DNA from 2 places in the Chelatococcus sp. YT9 genome. Region 2 is predicted to be linked to the other one. Evidence: riboswitches for the same ligand, from Rfam matches in the RefSeq annotation. Region 2 holds a riboswitch; the other holds the start of a gene.

Region 1 (10,217 bases), 2.0 Mb from region 2:
GTTTGCTGTCGATTGCCGCCCCAAAGCGATAAACGCCGAGACGACGACCAAGACGACGATCGGCGCCCGTTGAGAGCGCCGTCGACATGAGCGGCTTATGGCGGAAGGCACTCAGAAAGTCAACGGTATCAGACCGAGGTCACAGCCTCCTTGTTGGCCCGGATACCACGCTCGCCCGGCTTGTCAGCATCCGGCGGGCGTCGCGCGGCATAGTGTTGCGCCATCGCAGCGCAGACCATCAGCTGGATCTGGTGGTAGAGCATCAACGGCAGCACGATCGCACCAACGGCCTGGGCTGGAAAGATGACGTTAGCCATCGGAATGCCGCTCACCAGGCTCTTTTTCGACCCGCAGAAGACGATGGTGATCTCGTCCTCCTTCGAGAAGCCGAGCAAGCGGCTGCCGTAGGTGGTCGCGAGGATGACCGTGCCGAGAAGCACGATGTCGACGGCCGCCATGACAAGAAGGGTCGTGAGATCGAAGGTCTGCCACAGCCCGGCAACCACCGCCTTGCTGAAGGCACCATAGACGACCAGGAGGATCGAACTGCGGTCCGTCATGCCGAGCACACGATTGTGGCGCCGAACAAAGCCACCGATCAAGGGCTGTAGCAACTGGCCTGCGACGAATGGCGCCAAAAGCTGAAGGAGGATCGCGATCACCGCGTCTCCGGAGACCCCTCCTCCTTGCGTATGCAGCAGCAGGCCGACCAGAAGCGGCGTGAGAGCCATCCCGAGGATGTTGGAAGCCGAGGCCGCGCAGATCGCTGCCGGCACGTTGCCGCGGGCCATCGACGTGAAGGCGATTGACGATTGCACGGTCGACGGCAGCACGCAGAGGAAGAGAATTCCGGAATAAAGCGTCGGCGTCAGCAGGGCCGGCGATAACGGGGCGAGCGCAAGCCCGATCAGCGGGAACAGCAGGAAGGTGACCGCGATAATGACGAGATGCAGGCGCCAGTGGCGCATGCCGGCGACCACGGCCTCGCGCGAGAGCCGCGCGCCGTGCAGGAAGAACAGCAATGCGACCGCGCAATCCGTGAGGTAGCCGAGATAATCGACGAACGCCCCTCGCGCCGGAAAGAGCGAGGCAAGAAGGACGACAGCCAGAAGGATGATGATGAACTTGTCAGGCCGGAAGCGAAAACGCACGATCACGGGCCTCTATCAATGATCAGTCGGGATGCGCTCCGCAGATAAAGCGCTCCGGCGGCGATTGTGAACCCCTTGCTCGACAACGTCGCTATGCGTTCCACGCGGTCAAGCATGCTTTCATGTGACGGCTGAGGTGCTCCCAGAACGGTTGACGGCGACCACATCGCGGCTAATGAAGGTGCCGCGCAAGATGAATTCCAGCATGAAGGGCTCGACGTGACGCTCCAGTATTCCACCCAGGTCGACGTGACAGGTCGTCCCGTTCCGATTCATGGCGAGGAAGCGTTTGCCGGCATGCGCCGTGCCGGCCGGCTGGCGGCGGAGACCCTCGACTTCATAACCCCGGCTGTCCGGGCGGGCGTGTCGACCGCAGAGCTCGACGCCCTTTGCGAGGAGTTCATGCGCAAAGCCGGCGCCGTGCCGGCCACGATCGGCTACAAGGGCTATCGCCATGCGAGCTGCATCTCGGTCAACCACGTGGTGACCCATGGCATTCCCTCCGACAAGCTACTCGCGGAGGGCGACATCCTCAACATCGACGTTACACCCATCCTCGATGGTTGGTATGGCGATTCGAGCCGCATGTATCTGGTCGGCGAAGTTTCGGTGAAAGCCGCGCGCCTCGTGCACACCACCTACGAGTCGATGATGGCAGGCATCGCCCAGGTGAAGCCCGGCAACACGCTCGGCGATGTCGGCCATGCCATCGAGGCGATAGCGCTGCGCGAACGCTTTTCCGTGGTCGAGGACTTCTGCGGGCATGGCCTTGGCCAGGTGTTCCATGACGCGCCGCAGGTCGTGCACTACGGCGAGCCCGGCACGGGCGTCGTGCTGGAGCCCGGCATGCTCTTCACCATCGAGCCCATGCTGAACGCGGGCAAGGCCGGCGTGAAGGTGCTGGGGGATGGATGGACGGCCGTGACGCGCGACCGGTCGCTGTCGGCACAGTTCGAGCACACCGTCGGCGTGACGGACACCGGGGTCGAGATCTTCACCCTGTCGCCGAAGGGCTTCACCGAGCCCCCCTACCCCGCCACCTGATCGCAGGAACGATGAGTTATCGGGAATGCCAATATCCTTGATCGACCGGTTGTTCATGATCCTCGGCGCCGTCGCCGGCTTGGCCGGCGTTGCCGCGGCTGCCGCGGCAGCCCACGTCACGGGGGGCGGGAGCCTCGGCACAGCGGCGGATTTCCTGCTCTTTCACGCCCCCGTTCTCCTGGCCATTGCCATTGCCGATCATGTGGGTCTCGGTCGCGCCGGATTGCTGCGCCTTGGTGGCGTGCTCGTCATTCTTGGGCTCATCGGCTTCAGCGGCGATCTTGCCATGCGCGCCCTCACAGGCACGCCCCTCTTCGCGATGGCGGCCCCCACCGGCGGCACGCTACTGATGATAGCCTGGGTCGCCATCGGCCTGTCCGCGCTCATTCCGCGACGCTCTTGAAAGACACGACAAAGTCGTGTGTCTTCGCTAAAAGACTGCGCCATCCGCATCCTGCCAACGGCGAGACATGTCATGTCCGATAACAAAGCCGCTCCCACCCCTCTCGCCGACCTGCCCGACGTGCATACCCGCGCCGAGGTTCTCGTGCAGGCCCTGCCACATATGCAGCGCTATGATCAGGAGATCGTGGTCGTGAAATATGGCGGGCACGCCATGGGCGACCCCGCCGCCGCCGAGGATTTCGCTGAGGACATCGTCCTCCTTGAGCAATCCGGTGTGAAGCCGATCGTCGTGCATGGCGGCGGCCCGCAGATCGGCCAGATGCTCAACCGCCTCGGCGTCAAATCCGAGTTCGCCGCCGGCCTTCGCATCACAGACAAGGCCACCGTCGAGATCGTCGAAATGGTCCTGGCGGGCTCCATCAACAAGCAGATCGTCGGCACGATTGCCGCCGAGGGCGGAAAGGCCATAGGTCTCTGCGGCAAAGACGGCAACATGGTCACCGCGCGGAAGGTGACCCGCTCTGTGGTCGATCCCGATTCCAACATTGAGAAGGTTGTCGACCTCGGCTTCGTCGGCGAGCCGGAACGGGTGGACCGCACGGTTCTCGACGCGGTCCTTGGCCAGGAGATCATCCCGGTGCTGGCACCCGTGGCTGTCGGCGCCGACGGTGAGACCTACAACATCAATGCCGACACCTTCGCAGGCGCCATAGCCGGTGCCATGCGCGCCAAGCGCCTGCTGCTGCTCACCGACGTGCCGGGGGTTCTCGACAAGAACAAAAACCTGTTGCCCGAGCTCACCGTGGAGCAGTGCCGCCACCTCATCGCTGATGGCACCATCACCGGCGGCATGATTCCGAAGGTCGAGACCTGCATCTATGCCCTCGAGCAGGGCGTCGAAGGCGTTGTCATCCTGGACGGCAAGGTGTCCCACGCGGTGCTGCTGGAACTCTATACCGACCACGGCGCCGGAACCCTCATCCGGCGGTAGGGCGAGCGACGTTCATCCCGAGCCTTGGCCAGTCCCGGCGGGCATAAACCCGGCGGGTGCCGGGACTTTCCGGACTGGAATCAGGGTCGATACAGAACGCGGTAGGCGGGCTTCACAAGCCGGCCTACCGGATCGAAGAACGCCGGTTCCAGCACGATCGAGACGATCCGCACAGCGTCAATCTGCCGGGAGGCCAATGTCGCATTGAGCGCCTCCAGGCTCGCTGCGCTCGTGAGTTCAGCAAGCGGCATTCTTTCCCGCCAGCTGGCATCGCCTGTGTCCACCATGATCTGGTCCTTAAATCAATTAAGCAACTGGCCAGACAATTCTTGATGACAATCCGGGTTCCGGGCCCTGCGTGGGGCGCGAGCATTTGCGTGGAATGAGATGCTTTTCACGCGGCGGATCGTCAGGCCTTGCAACTTACAGCCCATGCAACCATCTAAGCAGGTTCCCCCTCGTCCACGCCTACGTGGTTGAGGTCCAACAGTGGAAGCGTGATGTCGCAATCGGCTGTCTCGCCGCGCCGGATCCACGGCAAGCCGTCGGCGCCACGTTCCGGGAACGGAGCCTAACGAACGTGTCCTTCCGTAAGCCGCCTATCGACGATCTGCCCATACTCCCGGAAAGCCTGCCCATTTCCTTACGCCAGGCGTCCCCCTTTCCCGATGCGCTGACGCATAAGCCGTCGCTGGCGCATGTCGATACCTGGATCTTTGATCTCGACAACACCCTCTATCCCCACGATGCCAAGCTATGGCCGCAGGTGGATCTCCGGATCACCCTGTTTCTCGTGGAGCTCTGTGGGCTCGACGGCATCTCGGCCCGCGCACTCCAGAAGTATTACTATCATCGCTATGGAACGACATTGCGCGGCTTGATGGAAGAATACGGAATCGATCCCGAAGAATTCCTCGAATTCGCCCATAGCATTGACCACTCCTCGCTTCTGCCGAACCCCCTCTTAGGGGAGGCCATCGCCGCGCTGCCGGGGCGGAAGCTCATTCTCACCAACGGCTCACGGGCGCATGCGGAAGCGGTCGCGCTCAAGCTCGGCATCCGCGAGCATTTCGAGGACGTGTTCGACATCGTCGCTTCCGGCTTCGTGCCGAAACCGGAGCAGAGCACCTATGAGCGTTTTCTCGATCGCCACAATGTCGATCCGGCCGGCGCGGTCATGTTCGAGGACATCGAGAAAAATCTGGTCGTGCCTCATGCGCTTGGCATGGCAACCGTGCTGGTCCTGCCGAAAACCACGGACCCTTTCCGGGAAGCCGAGGAACAGGCCCCGATGATCGCACCGCATATCGACTTTATGACCGACGATCTCGCCGATTTTCTGGGGCGCATGCGAGACCATTAAACCCGCTGACCGACCGCACCGAAACGCCGGCTTCGTCCGGCGCGATCCCACCTCGCGCCGAGGCCTTCGGAAGGCATGAGCCTCAGAGGTCGGGATGGCGGAAACCAGCCCGACTATGACGGCTGAAATCCAGCCCGTCAAAATGGTCGGACAATGCTTCTTGGACCGGAGCCATTACCGCGGCTCCTGAGCCCGCCGGCGGCTTCGCGCGGAACCGGAAGCTGGAAAAAGGGCGCCTGCCGGCGCCCTTGTCAGCTCTTGCCCAACCCGGCGGCTTGTCTACCGGGCAAAGCGGCCCTCATATTTAAACTGCGGCGCCGCCTTCAACTGGTCCTTTGTCGCGTTGATACGGGCATTCCACTTCTTGTCCGCATCGCTCCACGTCAGCATGAGCGCGGACGGTGCAACGGCAACATAATGCGTGCCCATGCCGAGGAAGCCGCCGACGGAGAGGATGTAAGCGCGGATAGACGTACCATCGATCACCGCGTCTTCGATCTCCCCGACATTTTCGTCACCGGCATTCCTGACGTTCAGCCCTTTAAGTGAACTGGCCAGCGCTCCTTGTTCAACTGTAACAAAACTTGGTCCTTGAGCAGGCGTCGGCGCATTCTGTGCAAACGCCGCTGTCGAAAGCCCTATAGCCGCGATTACAACTGCGATCCGAACCATACTATATCTCCTAAATGCAAAGCGGATGGATTATCCGTATTCCCGCTATGAGAATGGCATTAGTAGGATTTTGTTCCATGGTTCTATTTGCAAACTGTTCTTTGTTTTCTCGGTAATTTGTAAGCTCTTCGGGCACAAAAGCTGCACGCCGTGGCACTCGCCAATGGACTGCCATGATAACTCCATAGCCGGCTCTGCATATGCATTGACAGCACGGTCATAACCGCCCATTCTCGTCACCTGTTCCGAGGGGGGCCCCGTGAGGGGGCTGAGATTCCGCCGGCTCATACGAGCACCGCGGTGACCCTTAGGACCTGATCCGGGTCATGCCGGCGAAGGGACGGAAAAGGTGCAAGGCTCCTCACGATTCCATCAGATCGCTGTCACCCGGATCTCCTCGAACCAGGAGTGTATCCGCTCGAGACCCTTTCCGATCCTGCCGGGTCGGGAACGGGTTCGATCGACCGCATCGTCTTCGCGCGAACCGCTTTACGCGTCGCTTGAGAATGCTGTGGGCGGACACTCTCCTCATTGATGAGCCGGGGCGCCTTCGCTCCGGCGAAGGTTCTCCGGAGAAGGAGATCCATGAACATTCATCCGCAGTCCCCGGCGCGCACGAAGGTGCGCCAGACTACCACCGCCACACCGGCCGCTGTCACCACAGGGGCCGTCGCAGGATCGGCCAAGGTCTATTCCAGCCCCCAGGGTCATCCCGGGATCCGGGTTCCCTTCCGTGAAATCGCGCTTGATCCCGCCTCCTGCGAGGCGCCCTTCCGCGTCTATGACACCTCTGGCCCGTTCACCGACCCCGAGGCCGTCATCGACCTCAATAGCGGCATCGCCCAGCCTCGCGCGCCATGGCTCGCTGCGCGCGGCCTGACCGCGATCGCGCCGCGCGCGGTGAAACCGGAGGACAACGGCAATATCTCCGCCGACAAGCTCGTCGCGCCCTGTCCAGCCGCGCGCACCGTGCTGTCCGGCAACGCCGGTCGGCCGGTCACGCAGCTCGACTATGCCCGCGCCGGCATCGTCACCGAGGAGATGGTCTATATCGCCCATCGCGAGAATCTCGGCCGCGCGGAGATGCTCGCGGGCGCCGAGGAACGCCGCGCCGACGGCGAGGATTTCGGCGCCGCCATCCCCAACTTCATTACTCCGGACTTCGTGCGCGAGGAGGTGGCGCGGGGACGCGCGGTCATACCCGCCAATATCAATCATCCCGAGCTAGAGCCCACCATCATCGGCCGCAACTTCCTGGTGAAGATCAACGCCAATATCGGCAATTCCGCCGTCACCTCCTCGGCCGCCGACGAGGTGGAGAAGCTGGTCTGGGCGATCCGCTGGGGCGCCGACACGGTGATGGACCTCTCCACCGGGCGCAATATCCACAACATCCGCTCCTGGATCATGCGCAACGCGCCCGTGCCGATCGGCACCGTCCCGATCTATCAGGCGCTGGAGAAGGTGGACGGCGACCCGGCGAAGCTCGACTGGGAGGTGTTCAAGGACACGCTCATCGAGCAGGCCGAGCAGGGCGTGGACTATTTCACCATCCACGCCGGCGTGCGCCTGGCCTATGTGCCGCTGACCGCGCGGCGCGTCACCGGCATCGTCTCGCGCGGCGGCTCGATCATGGCGCGCTGGTGCCTCTCCCACCACCGGGAGAGCTTCCTCTATGAGCGCTTCGACGAGATCTGCGACATCATGCATCGCTATGACGTCACCTTCTCGCTCGGCGACGGCCTCCGGCCCGGCTCCATTGCCGATGCCAACGACGCCGCGCAATTCGCGGAGCTCGATACGCTCGGCGAACTGACGAAGGTGGCTTGGGGCAAGGGCTGCCAGGTGATGATCGAGGGGCCGGGCCATGTTCCCATGCACAAGATCAAGGCGAATATGGACAAGCAGCTCGCCACCTGCGGCGAGGCCCCGTTCTATACGCTCGGGCCGCTGACCACCGACATCGCGCCGGGCTATGACCACATCACCTCCGCCATTGGCGCGGCGATGATCGGCTGGTTCGGCACGGCGATGCTCTGCTATGTCACGCCCAAGGAACATCTCGGCCTACCCAACCGCGACGACGTGAAGACCGGCGTCATCACCTACAAGATCGCCGCCCATGCCGCCGACCTCGCCAAGGGCCACCCCGCCGCCAAGCTGCGCGACGACGCCTTGTCCCGGGCGCGCTTCGAGTTCCGCTGGGAGGACCAGTTCAACTTAGGCCTCGATCCGGACACCGCGCGCGCCTTCCACGACGAGACGCTGCCGAAGGAGGCCCACAAGGTCGCGCATTTCTGCTCGATGTGCGGGCCGAAATTCTGCTCGATGAAGATCACGCAGGATCTGCGCGCCGAGGCGCTCGCCATGGAGCCTCTTGCAACGGAAACCTTGGGCGAAGCTGACCGCCTCGCCGGCCTTGCCGAAAAAGCGAAGGAATTCAATGCCAAGGGCGCGGCCATTTACGTGCCGGCGAACTAGCGGAGCACCCGGCTGCTCCCTCCGCTCCAGAAGGGGGGGGGGGCGGCCTCGCGCGAGCGGGGCGGGTGAACCCTCATGGCTGGAAGCGAGGCGATGTTGGCGGTGCGGCTGTGGCCACGACAGACGGGCCATCGCCCGAGCTCTCCCCTTCCGAACCATGAGCGGCAGCTGATGGGGCGTCGCGTCAACGCGGCGGATAAGAAGAAGTCACTCGGCGCGCCGCGCTAAATAACGCGCCGCGCATGTCTTGCAGGGTGCCGCACCCCTCGTCTTGGGCTTCGCTGCTGGAACGAGAGCGAAGCTACAAATCCAATGCGCCTTCAATAGTCAAGGTTGCACTCCAAATATCTCCGGCGCGGTTCAAATAAAGTCGCCTTCTGAGCATTATGAATAACCATTCATCTACCTGATGCACTTGCGAGAACTTAATATTGTCATAATCGCGGATTGACCTCGATCATTCGACTCCAGGGTTGAGGCTGGGCGGCGGTGCGAATGAGAGAGGACCTGACTGATGCGGATGACCCGTTTCGCTTTGCTCGCGGGCACGGTGATAGCGCTACCGATACTACGTGTCGCGGCTGCGCCCCTCGACCCCGCGATCGTCGATCCTGTCCGGCAGGATAACTTGCCGCCCGTCCTTCCGGACGAGACGCGGCTGCAGCTCGCGCAGGGCGCGCCGGACGATCAGGACGGCGGCCCGCAACGGCGGCGACCGGAGGGCCGCGGCGGCTCCGAAGGCGGCCAACGGCCGCCGGCCGGAGGGCCGGGCGGGCCGGAAGGCGCTCGACCGGACATGCCGCGGCGAGACATGCAACAACGGCAGGAGATGCCGCCACCGCAGATGCAGCGTCCCGAAAGGCCGCGGCCTGAGGGGGCAAGACCCCAAGCACCAAGACCCGAAGCACCAAGACCAGAGGGACCACGGCCCGACACGCCGCGCTCCCAGCGTGATCGCCCCGATGTCCCGCCTGAGGGTCGCCCCGCCTCGCCCGCCGGAGAGCGCGCACCCGGTCGTCCCGGCCGTCCCGAGGCGTCGCCTGGCGAAACGCCGCGACCCAGAGCGCCCCGCGAGGTAGCCCCCCGACCGGACGCGGAGGGACGTCCGCCACGTCAGGCGCCCGGCCAGCCGGGCCCGGATCGTCCTGGTGAACCAACGCGGGGCCCCGGCGCGCGACCCGACACACAACAGCAGCAACCGCGACCAGAACGGCCCGGTCCAGGGGCACCGCGGTCCGAGCAGCCCCGCCCGGGGCGACAAGTCACCCCAGACCAGCCGGTTGCCCCCGGGCAATCTGCGCCGCCCCCTGGCGCTCGCCCTGGTGCACCGCAGCAACCAGGCGACAGGCCCATACGGGGATCGCAGCCACCCACCGAGCGGCCCGTCGCGCCAGGCCAGCCGGCAGCTCCCGGCCAGCCTGTGCCCCCGCCCGGCACACGCCCCGGCGCGCAGCAGCAAACGGACGACAGGCCCGGCTTTGGCGGCCCTCCCGGTCGTGACTTGAGCGAGGAATGGCGCGCGCGGCGGCGGGTGGAGGAACGTGACGGGCGCACCATCATTCGCGAAAGCGACAACCGCGTCATCATTCGTGAGGGCGATCGGGAAGTCATCCGGCACGACGAAGTGGAGCGGCTGCGACGCGGCGCACGGGACGTGAACGTTGCTCGAGGACGTGGCGGGGACCGCACCATCACCGTCGTGCGGCCCGACGGCAGCCGCATCATCACCATGGAAGATGCTGACGGACGTCTCATGCGGAGGATTCGCCGGGGCCCTGACGGCCGCGACGTCATCATCATCGACAACAGCCGCAGGCCGGCGCGCGGTCCCGGCTTCTATGCGCCGCCGCTGGTGGCCTTGCCACCGCTCGTGCTCGGAGGCATCCCGCGCGACCGCTATATCGTTGAGGCTGAAGATGTGGGTCCGGAGGTCATTGAGGAGACTTTCCTGGCCCCTCCGGTCGAGGAGGTGGAGCGGGCCTATAGCCTCGACGAGATCCGCTACAACGAGCGCCTACGCGAGAAGATGCGCCGTGTCGACGTGGACACCATCACTTTTGCCACCGGCTCGGCCGATGTCGCACCTTCGGAGGTTGGCCGGCTGGATGCG
Region 2 (10,217 bases):
TCCGGTTATCGCTCTCTTTCTGGGAGTGCTGCGACGCGCGCCTGATGCGGCAGGGCTGGCGTCGTGGGCCGAACAATTTCGCAGTGGAGCGGCATCATTTTCTGATGTCCTGCATTCTTTCGCGCGTTCCGAGGAGTTTCGAGAACTCCATCCGAGCCACGGTGGCGGTATCTCAGCGTGTGATCTCGTCGGTATGTTCTACAAAAACATTCTTAAGCGCGAACCCGATCCGGCGGGCTTTGATTTCTGGGTCAAGCTCATCAACAGCGGGCAAATCACAGGCAATCAGCTTTCTGCGGCCTTCCTCACAAGCGCGGAATTTCAAAAGCTTGCCGGCAACAACCTCAGGGCTCTTCTGGAAGATCTCGCGGACGGTGTGATCGGCGACAACCATAGTGCACTGATAGGACCACCCGAACCAGATCCGGGGCCAGAACCAGCACCGACTTATGCAGCGGCGGCTTCCACCTCAACAGCTGATGAAGGTGGAAGTGTCACTTTTACCCTCGCGACTGCCCATGTCGCTGCGGGTAGCGTGGTGGAACTTGATTGGGGTGGAACTGTCGGTCCGGGCGATATCGACGGCTCGCTTCCTGCGAGCTTCACCGTCTGCGAGAGCGGGCTTGCCGACATCACGGTCCATTTTCACGCTGATGGGCTGACCGAGGGCCGTGAGACGCTATCGCTGAGCGTGTCGGGTAGTACTCAGGCCATGGTGACGGTTGAGGACACAAGTTTGACACCTGTCGCTGTTCTCAATTCGGAGAGAAGTCGGTTGGAAATCGCTGCGGTCGACGCGACGGTTGCCTTGAGTGCCGATGGAACGACGGCCATCGTGAGCGCCGCCGGACGAGCTTCACTGGAGGTGCCGTTAGCTAGCCTTCTGGTAATAGCAATCACTGACGGAGCTAGGGTTACGGTTGCCGGAAGCGAGGCGATTTTTACATCAGCACGGCAGATTGATGTCGATGTTGATGCACAACTGATTGTCGATATCTCCTATCCTGCACTTACGGCAAGCCATCAATCGCATCAGGCGTTGAATCTTTCGGCGGTCCGCGTTGCAGGCGACAACAGCCTAGCAGCTGTATGGAATGTCGTGAGTACGACAAGCGGCGAGCTCGCTGAGAAATTCATCCTGTTTTGGGCTAACGAAGACGCACAGCACTACGATGGAGCGCTCGGTGGGAATGAATATAAAATGAATACTAGTGCATCATCTTTTATACTGTCTGAGTTCTATGTTGAGTATCTTAAGAGGGGCGGGCCGGCGATCACTGATATCGTGCGGACGAAAGTGGGGGGCGTGCCGGATTTCAGCGCGCGCCAGCAGTCCCTGCACGACAATCTCCTGGCCAACGTGATGGATGCAGCGATAGAAGGCCGCTTCCCCGGGCAGCCCGACCCGCGCTCTGAGGCCGCGAAGGTGTTCGGTATCCGGCCCTATGAGGATGGTTATCCGCCGCTGGAATTTTCGGAGGCCGATCAATGGGATGCCGACCACGATGTCTATCGGCCTGATTTGGTGCGTATCGTTGCCGATCTCGACGCTATGAACGATGGGCTATCGCTTGGGAGCCCCGGTAGGCCCGACAGCCCTGCAGGCAACAGCGTTGTTGACCAATGGATCAAGGACTGCGCTGCGCTTCAGCAGATTCGCACCGGCAACGCCGATGATCCGGGCCAAGCGATCGATTTCGTCATCAGCCCGGATGGTGATAAGACGGGGACTAATAGGTATCGAGGCACGCTGGTCCGTGACCTCGCGACGGGTCCCATCGATATCACCGATGCTAGCACCGCAGAGTACAAGTTCTATATTGATGCGGACTGGCTCGCCGATGGTCAGGCGCAGTTCAGCGGCGTCTGGATCCAGTTGCAGAACCTCGGCGGGGCGCTCTCGAATGGCCGACGATATGTCATTGCCGAATATATTGATGCCGAGGCCTCGCTGGGATTGCCTCAGACGGAGCGTACCGCTGCCGGACTTGACGAGGGAGAGACCTTCACGGGCTTCCGTTTCGGGAATTCCGATGGCGGCTGGGACTATTATCTACCTTTCGAAGATAATGGCTGGGTGACGTTGCAGTTCCATTTCGGCAAGGGCGAGCATAGCTGGGTTTTGAACGGCGAACGCGTCTACACACAGAAGGCCGGTCCGTTTGAGGGGGAAGACAATGCACTGCTCGAAATGGAAATTTCGAAGAGCATCATCTTCAATAGCCAGAATTTCGGGTTAGAAGAGCAATATACCTATGATGATATCGCCCCAGCCGGCGTATCGCGAAACCCGGATTTCTACGAGTGATCCCGAGTCCTGTCTGGAGCAGCACAAGCCCGTCTCGCAGCAGATCTCAAGCGATACGACCTGCGATTTACACCGTCGCTTTGAGCGGCCACGGAGAGAAGCTCCCTTTATCGCAAGGTGATAGGAGTTGCTCTCCTTGGAAGAAACAGCGCGGCCTCCCGCTGCCCTGATGCCGCGTTCCCCGCATGGATACTCGTGCCTGCTACTGCAACGCGACAGCGATGTCGTCGACGCGAGGCGCAGCCTTGATCAGACCGGCCTCTAGCATGAACTGACCGAAGCGTTCGTAACGGCGCCGGTCGAGCGCCGACGGGCGCTTGGCGAAGCGAGGCAATGTGTCGATCCAGGCCTGTCGGTTCAGGGCATCGTCGAGATCTGGGTAGGCCTTCGTGAACAGTCTCCAGCCTTCCTCCGGATGGTTGGTGAGATAAATCGCACCTTGTTCCACCGCGTCGAGGAAACGCGTCAGGCGGCTGTCCTTGAGGAGATCGGGCCGCGTCACGAAGATCAGTTCGTCATAAGCCGGCACACCGCTGTCCTCCGGCAGGAAGGCGCGCCCTTCATGCCCCTTGAGGCGCATCTGCGTGAGCTCGAAATTGCGAAAGCCGCCGATCGTGGCGTCGACCTGACCGCTGATCAGCGAGGGCGACAACGCAAAATTGACATTGACGAGTTCGACATCGGCCCTGTCGACGCCGGCCGAGGCCAGCATGCGTTGCAGAAGGGCATCCTCGAAGCCCGAGACGGAGAAGCCGACCTTCTTGCCCTTGAGATCCGCCAATGACTTGATCGGGCCATTCGCCAGCACCGTCACGGTGTTGAGCGGCGTTTCCACAAGGGTGCCGAAGCGCACGAGGGGAATGCCCGCCGCGTGGTCGAGATAAAGGCTTGGCTGGTAGTGAACGCCGATGTCGGCCTGGCCGGACGCGACAGCGCGCGGCACGATCGACGGATCCGACGGCGGCAGCAGCTCGACCTCGAGACCTGCCTTGGTGAAAAGACCAAGCTCTTTGGCCACAACCATCGGCGCGTGGTCCGGATTGACGAACCATTCAAGCAGAACCTTCACCTTCTCGGAAGGTGGAGGCTGAGGCGTCGCCTGCGCGAGGGCGCCTGCGGTCGTTGCGAGGCCGACGGCTATTGCAAGGAGGGTTCTGCGGATCATCGTGGGTTCCTCTGCGCGGCTCGGTTCAGGTGTTCTGCGTCCAAGGGGTGAGATAGGGGGTGAGGTGATCGACGATGGCGCGCAGCGCGAGCGTCACCGCAGCCAGGATGAGCATCGCGGCAAACATCGTCTCGGTCTGCATGCGGGCGTTGGCCTGTACCATGACGAAGCCAAGGCCCGCTGAAGCACCAACCCATTCGCCAACGACTGCGCCAAGCGGTGCGAGCGGTGCGGCGACCTTCAGGCCCGACGCAAGGAAAGGCAGTGCCAGAGGCAGGCGCACATGAATGAGCGTCTGCCAATGGGTGGCGGTGGTCAGGGCTGTGGCATCGAGCAGGTCGGGATCGGTGCGCCGGAGGCCATCGGCAAAAGCCGAAGCTACGGGAAAGAAGATGATGATCGTCGTCATCACCACTTTGGAAGCGAGCCCGAAGCCGAACCACAGCACCAGGACCGGAGCAAGCACGAAGACGGGGAAAGCCTGCAGTACCAGCATCAGCGGCCACACCAGCCGGCCGAAGCGGGGTAGGGCGGCAATGGCAATGGCGGTGCCCATGCCAAGAACGGCGCCCAGCGCGAATCCGGCCATGATCTCCGAAAGCGTGATGAGGCTGTTCGCCAGCAGGAAGGAGGGCTGGCGCAGGAAGACGGCCGCCACGTCCAGCGGCGGCGGCACGATATAGGCCGGGGGGCGGCCGATCCAGATCAGCGCCTGCCAAGCCAAGAGAAGCGTTGCAGTGATCCGAAGAGCGGCCATGGTGACGCGCATGCGGCCCTGCCTTCAGGACAAGCTAAAGTGGGGTAGCTCGACGGCGGCTCGATGTGGTCTTGCAAGACGCATGGCGTGAACCTTAGCGAATGGCCAGGACCAGGGCGATGCGAAGAGGAGAGAGGGGTGTCGGGAAGTCCCCAATTCCGTTCCTACGCCGGCATCACCCGGATCAGGTTCAAGGGTCCAGCTCATCGCTATCTCAGTGCCGTACGGCACGCCCCTCGGAATAAGAGCACTCTATGGGAAAAGCCACCGAGGGTGTCAAGCCGGAGGTGGAAGGGAGGCGCCGGCCCGTTGCAGTATCTGGCCTCGCCGCCATCCTCGCGCATCGCGCGCGCCTGTGCTGGCAATCGATGATGGTGGAGCAACCTTCCCGGTTGCAGGGAGTTGTGGTCGACCAGACCCTTAATCCGGATCTTGCATCAGGTCCGCTTACGCAACTACGGGCGGTGGTAACATTTTAAAAGGATTAACCATGATAGCCTGATCCAAGTCATGGTGAACCCTCGATAGCATGGGTAGGATTTATATGCGGCACATGGTCCTGATCGCGACAGCCTGGATGATGGGAACGGGCGCTGCGGCGGCGAATTTCACGCAATGCATCAGCCAGCTCCGGGCTGATGCGGCGCGCTCCGGCATCAGCCAGAATGTCATCTCCCAAGCGTTGGCGATCAACCAGCCCGACGACAAGGTCCTGCGGCTTTCCAAGGTCCAGCCGGAGTTCAAGACCCCGATCTGGGATTACATAGGCTTCCTCGTCGATGAGGAGCGTGTGCGGGATGGCCAGGCAATGATGCGTAAATATGATCGCGTCTTGCGTGCCGCCGAACAGCGCTTCGGGGTTGATCGCCACGTCATTGCCGCGGTCTGGGGCGTCGAAACCAATTTCGGGACGGAGGCCGGCGACAACTTCCTTCCGCATGCGCTCGCGACGCTCGTGTGCGAAGGTGGGCGGCGGCAGGCCTTCTGGCGGGGCGAGCTCATGGCGGCGCTGAAGCTCGTGGACCAGGGGGATCTCACGCTCGATGAGCTTTATGGCTCCTGGGCGGGGGCCTTCGGCCAGACCCAGTTCATTCCGACCACGTATCAGCGGCTGGCGGTGGATTTCGATGGGGACGGCCGGCGCGACCTGGTGAAGTCGGTTCCGGACGCGCTGGGTTCGACGGCTAATTACCTCAAACGGGCTGGCTGGCGCACCGGTCAGCCGTGGATGATCGAGGTGGCGGTGCCGTCGGGTTACAAGGGACCGACCGGCCGCAACAATCGCGCTTCGCTCGCCACGTGGTCCGGTCGCGGAGTGACGCGGGCCGATGGCCGTCCACTATCGGGCGGGGGGGAGGCGGGGCTCCTGCTGCCGGCCGGCCCCAACGGGCCAGGCTTCCTCGTCTATCCAAATTTCAACGCCATCTATGCCTACAACCAGGCGGAATCCTACGCCCTCGCGATCTCGCATCTCGCCGATCGGATGGCCGGCTATCCCGCGTTGCGGACGCCTTGGCCGACCGATGATCCGGGGTTGTCGCGGGCGCAGCGTCTCCAGTTGCAGAAGCTCCTGGCCGCGCGCGGTTATGATGTCGGAGAGCCAGACGGCAAGATCGGCGCCCAGTCCCGCGCGGCGATTGCCGCGGCCGAGCAGGCGCTAGGCATGCCGCCGACAGGTCGGGCCGGGAGCAAAATCTACCGCGCGCTTGGCGGCAGATAGGGCAGAAGCGACAAAGCAATGATTTGCGTGCACCGTCGCTGGCATCGCCAGCGACGGTCGACCGCAGCTAAATGGCAGGCGGTATCCGAAGTTCAAGCCTGTGTGCCAACAATTAGCCGGTTAACTGATTTCTCTGCGCACGAACGCCAAGGCACCTCTATGCCGTACTTTCACGTCGGCTATGTGTTGCCGTAGCAAGAACTTGAGAAGACGGGCATTTTCCCGAGAGCGGACGGTGACGGCGGACGTCGGGACACCGGTGCCCCGAGGCCCAAACGCTTTTCGTTTAGCCGGCAATTTACCTTTTATTAAGCCTGCGGTTTCGGACAGTCGTCGGCGGGGCTCGCCATGAGTTCGCTCAGCGCACGAGCGATCGCGGGCGGAGGCTGTGGCCAGGTCGGAACAAAAAGTAAACATGTGCGAATTGGGCGATTCATTCCCCATTATCCATAAGCGCCCCTTTGGATTGCGAAGGAACAAACAGTGAATTATTGAGAACAAACAGAAAACATAGAGGAGCAGGACGATGGTTCAATGGTTCTTCGGTCGCGTGATCGAACTCGCCTCTCTCGGTCTTTTCGTCAGCATGATCGGCGTCTGGGCAAGCGCCTTGGGCCTGCCCGCCTGATCCCGATCTGATCTTCGCCACGTCTGAAGTCGGAGATGGGCGCCAGAAATGCGGAGGAGAGTTGCGGTTCGGTCCTCGCGCCACAAGCCGCAGCTCCCAACACATCATGATAATGAACAGTTACGCTTCCAGGGGGGATGCTAGGCTTGGCACCGCAGGCAGGGGGCGTACCGACGCCTTCCAGATGATCCGGCTTCCGCCACTGAGGAAAAGGCGAGAGTTGAGGAGAATTTGCAGTCGCCTTTCCTCGGGCCATAATGCCGTTCGCTTGATGGCACAGGGGCCTCGACAATGAGCCAGTTTTCCTCTTGGCACGCGTTTTTCTCTTGGCACGCGTCTTTCTTCCGGGCGTGCAGCGCAGCAGTGCTTGGAATGTCCCTGGCAGCGACAATGGGATCATCCCCGGTCGAGGCACAGGCTCTCGCGCCCGCGCCGGAAGGCGCGACCAAGCACGCGAGCCGTGTTCTTGGTGAGGCGCGCCAGTTCATGGTCGCCGCCGCCAATCCGCTGGCTGCCGAGGCCGGGCGCGAGATTTTGCGCGCGGGCGGCAGCGCAGTGGACGCCGCCATTGCGGTGCAGCTCGTCCTCAATCTCGTAGAGCCGCAGAGTTCCGGCCTCGGCGGCGGTGCCTTCATGCTCCATTGGGACGCGGCAAAGCGTGCGCTTGTGACCCTCGACGGGCGTGAGACCGCGCCCGCAGCCGCGACGCCGGACCTTTTCCTGACAAGGGATGGCAAGCCGATGCCCTTTATGGAGGCCGTCGTTGGCGGACGCTCCGTGGGTATTCCAGGCACGCCGCGCCTGCTCGAGGCAGCCCACAAGCGCTGGGGAAGGTTGCCATGGGCGCGCTTGTTCGAGCCGGCGATCCGGTTGGCGGAAGAGGGCTTCGCGATTTCGCCGCGGCTGAACGGGCTTCTTGGCCAGGAGCAGGCGCTGCGGGCGGATGCGCGCGCAAGCGCCTATTTCTATGGCGAGGATGGTCAGCCGAAAGCGGTGGGGACCCTGTTGAAGAGCCCGGCTTTGGCCGGGACTCTGCGAATGCTGGCGCGGGATGGCATGGATGCTTTCTATAATGGGCCCATCGCGGAGGACATCGTTGCCAGCGTTGCCGGCCACCCGAAAAACCCAGGCGGGATGACACTGGCGGATCTGAAGGCTTATGCGGTCGCCGAGCGCCCGGCGATATGCCACCCCTATCGGGTCTACACAGTCTGCGGCATGGGGCCGCCCAGCTCCGGCGGCATTGCGATCGCGCAGATGCTGGCGATGCTTGAGAAGCAGAATCTTCCTCGTATGGGGCAGGGCGCGGAGGCTGTTCATTGGATCGCCGAAGCGGGACGCCTGGCCTATGCCGATCGGGCTCAGTATCTCGGGGATCCGGATTTTCTGTCTGTGCCGGTGCGGGGGCTCATCGATGCGGACTATCTGCGGGGTCGTGGAGCACTGATGCGGCCAGACCGGTCCATCGGCCGCGCCACCGCGGGCGAACCGCCCTTTGCCCGCCGATCGCAATTGTTCGCGCCCTCCGAGGGTATAGAGAACGGCACCAGCCATATTTCGATTGTCGATGGTAACGGCAATGCCGTGTCGATGACGACGACGATCGAGAGCGGTTTCGGCGCGCGTATCATGACGGCGAGCGGGTTCCTCCTGAACAACGAGCTCACCGATTTCAACTTTGCGCCGAACGAAGGAGGCAAGCCGGTCGCCAACAGAGTCGAACCCGGCAAGCGGCCGCGCAGCTCAATGGCGCCGACCATCGTCTTTGATGCGTTCGATCGGCTCTACGTGGTCACTGGATCCCCCGGCGGGAGCCAGATCATCAATTTTGTCGCGAAGACGCTCGTCGCCATTCTCGACTGGAAGCTCGATCCGCAGGTCGCAGTGGATTGGCCGAATGTTGGAAGCCGCAATGGGCCGACGGAGCTGGAGGCGGGGACGGAAGCGGAGGCCTGGAAGGCTCCCCTCGAGGCGCTCGGCCATCAGGTCTCCGTCATGCAGATGACCTCAGGCACCCAGGCGATCGTCCTGACGCCGTCCGGTTTTCTGGGCGGGGCCGATAGCCGGCGGGAGGGCGTTGCTATCGGCGATTGAGCCACGCGACCGTAATCGCGCCGGACCAATTCGCGGCGTCGCGCCGACTCGTCTGCGTTTGTTTGGAGACGGCGCGAGAGGCGTGGTCGATCTATCGCCCTGGTTCGGACGAGCTGCCATTGGCCGAGCGGGGCAGGGCGCCGTTACGACCGCGATTGGGGAAGATCGCAATATTGCTTCCACTCGGAGGGGGAGGCGGTAGCGGATCGCCGTCTTGTGTCACGCGGTTACGGCCCTCGTTCTTGGAGCGATAGAGCGCCTTGTCGGCCGCCGACAGAAGCTCCCGCGCGTCGTAACCGTGGGTTCCGGACGAGGCGATCCCGGCGCTGACTGTGACCACACGACCGTCGCAGGAGTGCCTCACGGCTTCGACGAAGGACTTCCTGATCCGGTCAGCGACCAGACGCGCATCATCGGCGCTTGCTCCAGGGAGCAAGGCGGTGAATTCCTCGCCACCCATGCGAAACAGCATGTCGCTTGACCTGAGATGGCGGGACGCGATCTGACTGAATTGCACGAGGACCGCATCGCCCATGGCGTGGCCGAATGTGTCGTTGACGGACTTGAAGTGATCGAGGTCGAAAGCGATGACCGCGATCGGCTCATGCGCCGCCGCATGCCGGCGCAAGACCTGCAGGCCACGCAGCTCGAAGCCGCGCCGGTTGAGAGCTTCCGTCAACGGATCGACCAATGCCTCGCGCCGATGTTCGAAGCTGAGCTTCTCCTTCATGATGGCGGTGGCGATGAAAGCCATGCCGAGCATGAAGATGAGGGTCTCGAAGGCAAGAACCATGTTCCAATTCCAGGCGGTCAGGAAACCGCTGTCGGGAAGAGGCAGGTTCGGCGCGTCGATGGCTCGGATGATGAAAATCGCCGCATGGACGCAGAGCAAAACGACACCCGGCACGCGAGACGCCAGTTCACCGCGCCCCCGCCACAGCTCCATGGCGGTCGCGAAGGAATAGGCGGCGACGACGCCCGAGACGAGCATGACCCTGAGTGCGAGGGTTTCCAGGAATGTCGGTATCAGGCAGGCGCCAAGCCAGATGACGGTGCCCAGGGAAAAGCCGGTCCATTGCATCGGGCGCCCATCGAAGGCGCGCGCGCCCTGCCAGGCTGCGCCATAACCTAAGAGGATAAGGCTGTTTCCGATGATGATTCGCACGGCATCGGGCATGAGTTCATGGGTCGCGAGGACAGCGACGCCGAAGCCGACCAGAAAGTAGCAGCCTCCCCACAGGGCGAGCGGGCGCCGGTCGCGGTGTTGCAGCGCCGAGAAGCTGAGCCACGCGCCAGCAACGATGGTGATGAAAACCACCACGACGAACAGGGTCCGTACATCGAGCATCATGAGGCGGCCAACCTTCACTCCCTCGGCCTACCGGCAAGGCTGTCTCATCGAGGCTGCCCTCAGCACCCACGACAGCAACCTTCAATCCTTTTGCTTGTAGCGTAGGCGGTATGCCGCGCAAGAGGGACGGCGATGCAACGACCGGCGGCGCCATCACGCCCCATGAAAATGGCCGGGACGAGCCCGGCCATGGA

What was found. A riboswitch is a leader RNA that binds a small molecule or an ion and turns the genes downstream of it on or off. The one in region 2 is predicted to bind thiamine pyrophosphate.
Region 1: linked by a shared signal. The riboswitch ahead of thiC (phosphomethylpyrimidine synthase ThiC) and the one ahead of KIO76_RS19330 (ABC transporter permease) in region 2 are both predicted to bind thiamine pyrophosphate.

Annotation. Positions count from the first base shown of each region.
Region 1 is NZ_JAHBRW010000001.1:2,154,095-2,164,311, reverse strand. Features, by position in the region: gene KIO76_RS09795 (bile acid:sodium symporter family protein) at 129-1,157, opposite strand; gene map (type I methionyl aminopeptidase) at 1,371-2,195, shown strand; gene KIO76_RS09785 (DUF423 domain-containing protein) at 2,221-2,598, shown strand; gene argB (acetylglutamate kinase) at 2,671-3,591, shown strand; gene KIO76_RS09775 (hypothetical protein) at 3,672-3,878, opposite strand; gene KIO76_RS09770 (pyrimidine 5'-nucleotidase) at 4,265-4,954, shown strand; gene KIO76_RS09765 (PRC-barrel domain-containing protein) at 5,234-5,626, opposite strand; TPP riboswitch at 5,865-5,984, shown strand; gene thiC (phosphomethylpyrimidine synthase ThiC) at 6,212-8,107, shown strand; gene KIO76_RS09755 (hypothetical protein) at 8,676-8,996, opposite strand; gene KIO76_RS31335 (OmpA family protein) at 9,609-10,217, shown strand, end outside.
Region 2 is NZ_JAHBRW010000001.1:4,192,535-4,202,751, reverse strand. Features, by position in the region: gene KIO76_RS19340 (DUF4214 domain-containing protein) at 1-2,308, shown strand, start outside; gene KIO76_RS19335 (ABC transporter substrate-binding protein) at 2,511-3,470, opposite strand; gene KIO76_RS19330 (ABC transporter permease) at 3,499-4,242, opposite strand; TPP riboswitch at 4,375-4,477, opposite strand; gene KIO76_RS19325 (hypothetical protein) at 4,485-4,709, shown strand; gene KIO76_RS19320 (lytic murein transglycosylase) at 4,760-5,950, shown strand; gene ggt (gamma-glutamyltransferase) at 6,969-8,672, shown strand; gene KIO76_RS19310 (GGDEF domain-containing protein) at 8,764-10,023, opposite strand.